2 regions of the Catenovulum sp. SX2 genome follow, and region 2 is predicted to be linked to the other one. Evidence: predicted binding sites of a transcription regulator. Region 2 holds the regulator's gene; the other holds the start of a gene.
The links. The regulator FliA, encoded in region 2, starts transcription of late flagellar genes. The targets are predictions, from matches to a motif close to CTAAAGNTNNNNNNNNNNNNGCCGATA.
Positions count from the first base shown of each region.

Region 1: the regulator FliA is predicted to act here: its motif matches at 1,578-1,604, upstream of ACMZOO_RS14785 (flagellin N-terminal helical domain-containing protein).

Region 1 is NZ_CP182493.1:3,519,456-3,522,875, reverse strand. It holds gene ACMZOO_RS14790 (hypothetical protein) at 1-338, shown strand, start outside; gene ACMZOO_RS14785 (flagellin N-terminal helical domain-containing protein) at 682-1,509, opposite strand; gene ACMZOO_RS14780 (flagellin N-terminal helical domain-containing protein) at 1,911-2,735, opposite strand; gene ACMZOO_RS14775 (flagellin N-terminal helical domain-containing protein) at 3,254-3,420, opposite strand, start outside.
Region 2 is NZ_CP182493.1:3,318,358-3,321,777, forward strand. It holds gene flhF (flagellar biosynthesis protein FlhF) at 1-393, shown strand, start outside; gene ACMZOO_RS13800 (MinD/ParA family protein) at 409-1,263, shown strand; gene ACMZOO_RS13805 (RNA polymerase sigma factor FliA) at 1,270-1,992, shown strand; gene cheY (chemotaxis response regulator CheY) at 2,031-2,414, shown strand; gene ACMZOO_RS13815 (protein phosphatase CheZ) at 2,434-3,165, shown strand; gene ACMZOO_RS13820 (chemotaxis protein CheA) at 3,182-3,420, shown strand, end outside.

The DNA.
Region 1 (3,420 bases), 200 kb from region 2:
TTTCCACCGGCGTATATTACGCTAAACATGCCGATTATATTCATGCTGCTAAATGGTTTAGACGAGCGGCTATGGCGTCACATGGTAAAGCCATGTTTTATTTAGGCATGATGTTTATTAAAGGTGAAGGCCTGCCAAAATCTATCATACATAGTTATGTATGGATGTCGTTAGCAAACGTATATGGTGTATCAGAAGCAAAAGCCGCTATGATGGATATTCAACATAGGCTGACAGCGCATGAGCTTAACCAAGCACAAAGACTCGCGGCAGAAAAGTATGAAGAAATCGAAAATATTCAAGCTAAATTGGCGTTGAACGTACCTTCGGCTGATTAGCAAAAGCAGCTGGAGTTTAGTTAAAACCTTTTCAGTTTGTTTATTTGAATCTATTAAACAGAGGAAAAACCAACCAACTAACAGAAATAGCGCCAGGAGGTAGTGAGGGTTGAGGTGTTAGCCACTATTCCTGTCAGTTGGTATGCTCAAGTTAAACAATCTGGAAAGAGGGATTTCCGTCAAATAATTGTCTAACTAATGCATTTGGTCGCAAATTGTATTTGCTAAAATGATTAAAGCAATATGCTTGCCAAAAGATCTGACACATTAATTTAATCGGTTTCCAAATTGAACATCCATGTCCAGTCACTTAATAAACAACCAAAATGAGTTGTTATTCTGTTTAACCACCTAATAAAGATAATGCTGATTGTGGTCTTTGATTTGCTTGGCTTAGTACAGTTGTACTTGCTTGCTGTAAAATTTGGTTTTTGGTTAATGATGCTGTTTCTGTTGCAAAATCAGTATCTCGGATACGTGAACGTGCAGCTGAAACATTTTCCGCAACATTGCTTAAGTTACGAATAGTTGACTGAAAGCGATTTTGTAGCGCACCTAAGTCAGCACGAGCAGCGCCAATAGTAGAAATCGCAGTGTCGATTGCAGTTAATGCTGCTGAAGCATCTCTTTCTGTTTGGACCGACAAAGTTCCGATACCTAAGCCAGAAGCACCGAAACCACCTGTGCGTGACATATTAACTGAAATAGACTGGCCACCGTTTGCGCCAACCAAGAATGCCGCTGAATATGCCCCGGTTAATAGCTCAACACCGGCAAATTGTGTAGTTGAACCAATACGGCTGATTTCAGTTTTCAGCGCCGAAACTTCTTTTTGTAGTGCTAAACGGTCAGACGAACTGTTGATACCATTTTGCGCTTGAATAGATAATTGGCGAATACGTTGTAATGCAGTAGTAATTTCTTGCATTGCACCTTCAGCTGTTTGCGTTAACGAAATCGCATCGTTGGCATTACGTACCGCTTGGTTAAGACCCTCAATTTGAGTAGTCATACGGTCGGTAATTTGTAAACCAGCAGCATCGTCTGAAGCGCGGTTGATACGAAAACCTGAAGATAATCTTTCGAAAGCAGTATTTAAACCTAAGTTTGAGTTAAATAACTGACGTTGTGCATTTAATGATGAAACATTTGTATTTACGAACATTGACATTTTGGTCTCTCCTAACTGAGTTTATTAAGTGCCTTATTTTTGTTGTTATCATCCGCTGACACTTAATATATCGGAGAGGCCGCGACAATCTTTATAGACTGGCAGCAAAATAATGAGGGAAAGTTTTGCCGTTTTGCGGCAAAACCTCACAACTTTGATCGGCAAATGGGATATAACCCATTGATTTAACTAGCTCTACAACTACACTGCCCGCCTAAAAAAATTTCCGTTTTTAGAGAAAAAAAAGTGCAAAAAAGTTCTAAAGGCAAAAATAAGAGCCGAGATTTACCACTCCTCGGCCCTTATTGGAGTGAGTACAACTCACCCGTTTGGCCTGAAAAACCCGTCGCACTACCTCCTGGCTATTCCCAAACGGGCGGAAGCAGAGCTTAAGTCAATAATTAACCCAATAGCGATAAAGCCGATTGAGGTCTTTGGTTTGCCTGACTTAAGATAGTAGTACTTGCTTGCTGAATAATCTGGTTACGAGTTAACTCAGCAGTTTCAGTCGCAAAATCTGTATCTTTGATACGAGAACGTGCACCAGAAACATTTTCAACAATGTTACTTAAGTTACGAATGGTAGATTGGAAACGATTTTGCAACGCACCCAAGTCCGCTCGCGCACCACCAATAGTAGAGATTGCCGCATCAATTGAAGTTAAAGCAGCAGAAGCATCTGCAGCCGTTGCTACAGACAAACTACCAATACTTAAACCTGATGCACCATAACCACCACTACGAGATAAATTCACCGAAATGGTTTGACCACCATTTGCACCAACCAAGAAGGCTGCAGAATAGCTACCAGTCAAAAGTTCAACACCGGCAAACTGAGTTGTTTGGCCGATACGGCTGATCTCAGTTTTAAGTGCAGAAACTTCTTTTTGTAGAGCAGTTCGGTCAGCAGAGGTATTAATACCATTTTGTGACTGAACAGCTAACTGGCGAATACGTTGCAATGAAGTGGTAATTTCTTGCATTGCACCTTCAGCAGTTTGAGTTAAAGAAATAGCATCGTTTGCATTACGTACCGCTTGATTCAAACCTTGAATTTGGCTCGACATACGGTCGGTAATTTGCAAACCAGCAGCATCGTCTGACGCACGATTAATGCGGAAACCAGACGACAAACGTTCAAAAGAAACGTTCAGCGCAGAGCCAGAATTAAATAACTGGCGCTGAGCATTTAATGAGGACACATTAGTATTTACGAACATACTCATAGTACTCACTCCTATGCAATTAAATGTTCAACAAATGAAGGCAAATGCCTACAATTTACTTATAAAGGGTAAAATAATAAAACTTTACTCTTCTTCATTTTTTATATCGGCATTTAATAAAGTCTCTTTAGAAATTATTTGAACATTTTTTGATATATTTTTCCAAATTAAATAAAACTAATAAGGGCATTAAATAAATATTTAAATGAACTTTGTTTTATTAATAATTTAATTAGAAAAGATCAACTAAACAGTTGCAAGAATATGATATGAATAGCAAAACAGCTGGGGAATAAACTTCCCCAGCAAGTCGCTACACAAGTTAGGAGAGAGTGCGCGAACTGGTTGACACACATGTGCTTGAACGATGTAAACAAAACATCTACAGCACAAATATGTATTTAAAGCACCCTGTAGCGTTTTACTCTCAAAACAAAGAGCAAAACGCAAATCCACTCGTGAATTACAGATGTATTTGTTTAGCGCGAATAAAGATTCGCATACATTTAGCCATTAAATTAACCCAACAATGACAAGGCAGATTGAGGTCGCTGATTTGCTTGGCTCAACACTGTCGTGCTTGCTTGTTGTAAAATTTGGTTTTTAGTTAACTCTGCCGTTTCGGTAGCAAAGTCTGTGTCTTTGATTCGAGATCGAGCGCCCGATACGTTTTCAATAATGTTGC
Region 2 (3,420 bases):
GCAGGTGTTGGCCAACGTGATTTACGTTTAGCTGAACAATTAGATAGCCTGATGAAATCAACTAATGTTAAGATTCGAAGTTACTTAGTATTACAGGCTACAGCACAGCGCCGCGTTTTAATGGAAGCTGTGCAACAATTTAAACGAATTTCGTTATCAGGTTGTATTTTCACCAAATTAGATGAAAGCATGAGTTTGGGAGAAATTATTAGTGTTGCCATTCAAAATGCCCTGCCAATCGGGTATCTTACTGATGGTCAGCGCGTGCCAGAGGATATAAAAGCAGCAAGTGCACAATATTTAACCGATAAGGCAGCCGGATTAATGGACGAAAGAGATTTTTCTCATCCATACTGGTTTACAGATGGCGCAAGACAGCCTATATATAAATAAGAATTTATGAAGATAATGAACCAGTTAGGTGATCAGGCCAATGGCCTTCGAAATATGAAGCAAAAAAGAGTAAAAGTAATTGCAGTCACAGGCGGCAAAGGTGGCGTTGGTAAAAGCAATGTATCGCTGAATATGGCTGTTGCAATGGCACAGCAAGGCAAGCGTGTACTCGTTTTTGATGCTGACTTAGGTTTAGCCAATGTTGACGTAATGTTGGGATTGCGTGTAGAGAAGAATTTATCTCATTTATTAGCGGGAGAATGTGGCTTAGACGACATATTGTTAACAGGTCCGCATGGTATTCAAATTGTTCCTGCTACTTCTGGTACACGTAATATGGTTGAGCTAACGCCACAGGAGCACGCTGGCTTAATCCGAGCATTTAGTGAATTGCAAAAAGATTTTGATGTATTAATTGTTGATACCGCAGCAGGTATTTCTGACATGGTGCTGAGTTTTTCCCGTGCAGCACAAGATGTCATGGTTGTGGTATGTGATGAACCCACCTCAATTACAGATGCTTACGCATTAATGAAAGTATTGAATCGTGATTTTGGCGTATTTCGTTTCAAAATAGTTGCCAACATGGTTCGTTCAATGCGTGAAGGTCAAGAATTATTTGCTAAACTATCCAAAGTTACTGATAGATTTTTAGACGTAGCCATTGAATTGGTTGCGATAATACCGTTTGACGAAAATATTAGAAAATCGGTCAGACGACAGAAAACAATCGTAGATGCGTTTCCGAAATCACCTGCCGCTATCGCCTTTAAAACCTTGGCGGCAAAAGCGGGACGCTGGCCCATACCAGATAATGCAACTGGGCATCTAGAATTTTTCATTGAACAATTGGTTGCACCAGGAGCTTAGTCTGTTGTGAATAAAGTGGCGGCTTACCAAACTGTAGATCAAAAACAGGCATTGGTGGAAATGCATGCTGGTTTAGTTAAACGCATCGCTCATCATATGATGGCGCGTTTACCCGCCAGTGTTCAGGTTGATGACCTGATTCAAGCTGGCATGATAGGTTTGCTTGAAGCTTCGAAAAATTTTGATGGTAGTAAAGGCGCAAGTTTTGAAACTTTCGCTGGTATTCGAATTCGAGGTGCAATGTTAGACGAGATCCGTCGTGGTGATTGGGCACCTCGTTCTGTACACAAAAACAGCCGTATGATTTCTCAAGCAATCGCCGAAGTAGAAAAAGAAACTGGCCGTGATGCAAGAGATGCAGAAGTAGCTGAAAAACTTGATATTTCGCTAGATGAGTACCATCATATTTTAAATGATGTAAATTGTGGCAAGATAATTGGCATCGAAGATTTAGGTGTTACCGAAGACGTTATCGGTAGTCCCGACAGCAAAAATGCTGACGAGCCATTTGAAGATATGGCTCATGGCGCTTTCCAAGGCGCCTTAGTCAAGGCAATTGAAACTTTACCCGAAAGAGAAGCGTTAGTTTTATCCTTGTACTATGATGAAGAATTAAACTTAAAAGAAATCGGTGCAGTGTTAGACGTAAGTGAATCGCGCGTGAGTCAGATTCACAGCCAAGCTATGCACAGGTTAAAAGCCAGATTAAAAAGCTGGCAACAGATATAATTTGATTTGCTACATAATAATCGCGAGCGGAGGAAGCTTTGGACAAGAATATGAAAGTGCTAGTTGTAGACGATTTCTCAACTATGCGACGCATTATTAAGAACTTACTGCGAGACCTAGGTTTTACAAATGTGTCAGAAGCAGATGACGGCGCTACTGCCTTGCCTATGTTGCAAAATGGTGATTTTGAATTTGTTGTAACAGATTGGAATATGCCAGGCATGCAAGGCATCGACTTGTTAAGAGCCATTCGTGCAGATGCAAAATTAAAACATATCCCTGTTTTAATGGTTACGGCAGAAGCGAAAAAAGAACAGATTATTGCAGCAGCTCAAGCTGGTGTAAATGGATACATAGTTAAACCATTTACCGCAGCTACATTAAAAGAGAAGCTCGATAAGATATTCGAACGTTTAGGTTAAGTGATTTAGGAGAATTCTATTGTTGCCAAATGCTCCTAAAATCAGTTTGGAAGATGCTAGACGGTTAGTTGCTAGCCTTGAACAAGGTGACAACGACACTGCCAATCAAATTATTGACTCCGCTACGCAAGCTGCGTCTGTAGAGCTTTTTGAAGAAGTAGGCAAGCTGACGCGACAGTTGCACAACTCTATAGGCGATTTTCAACTAGATGTGAGAATTGCCGACTTAGCGACAGAAGATATTCCTGATGCTAAAAACCGTTTAAGTTACGTAATGGAAATGACCGAAAAAGCAGCCAATAAAACTATGGATGCTGTGGAGGATTGTTTGCCGATTGCAGAGGGCTTAGACGATAATATTAAAGATATAATTCCGACTTGGGATAAACTAATGAATCGCCAAATCGAGCTAAGTGAATTTAAAACACTTTGTCATGATTTGGACAGTTTATTAAAGAAATCGCAAGGTGATGCCGAAAGCTTAAAGACGCGATTAAACGATGTATTAATGGCTCAAGACTTTCAAGATTTAACAGGCCAGGTCATTCGTCGAGTAATTGAACTAGTAAAAGAAGTAGAAGATAACTTAATTCATTTACTTACCGTATTTGGTGAACCACAACCAGCTGAAAAAACAGACAAAGCGGTTAATGAAGGTCCAGAAGGGCCAATCATTGACGCGGAAGAAAGGGTGGATGCGGTTTCCAATCAAGATGAAGTGGATGATCTTTTGTCGAGTTTAGGTTTTTAATTAGGGGACAGGTTCCATGAGCTTTGATGTAGATGAAGATATATTGCAGGATTTTTTGGTCGAAGCGGCTGAAATTCTGGAACTGTTATCTGAGCAGCTAGTGGAGCTTGAGAATAATCCAGAAGATTCTAATTTACTCAATGCAATCTTCCGAGGATTTCACACCGTAAAAGGTGGCGCAGGCTTCCTAGCGATGACAGCACTAGTTGACGCTTGTCATGGTGCTGAGAATGTATTTGATATTTTGCGTAAAGG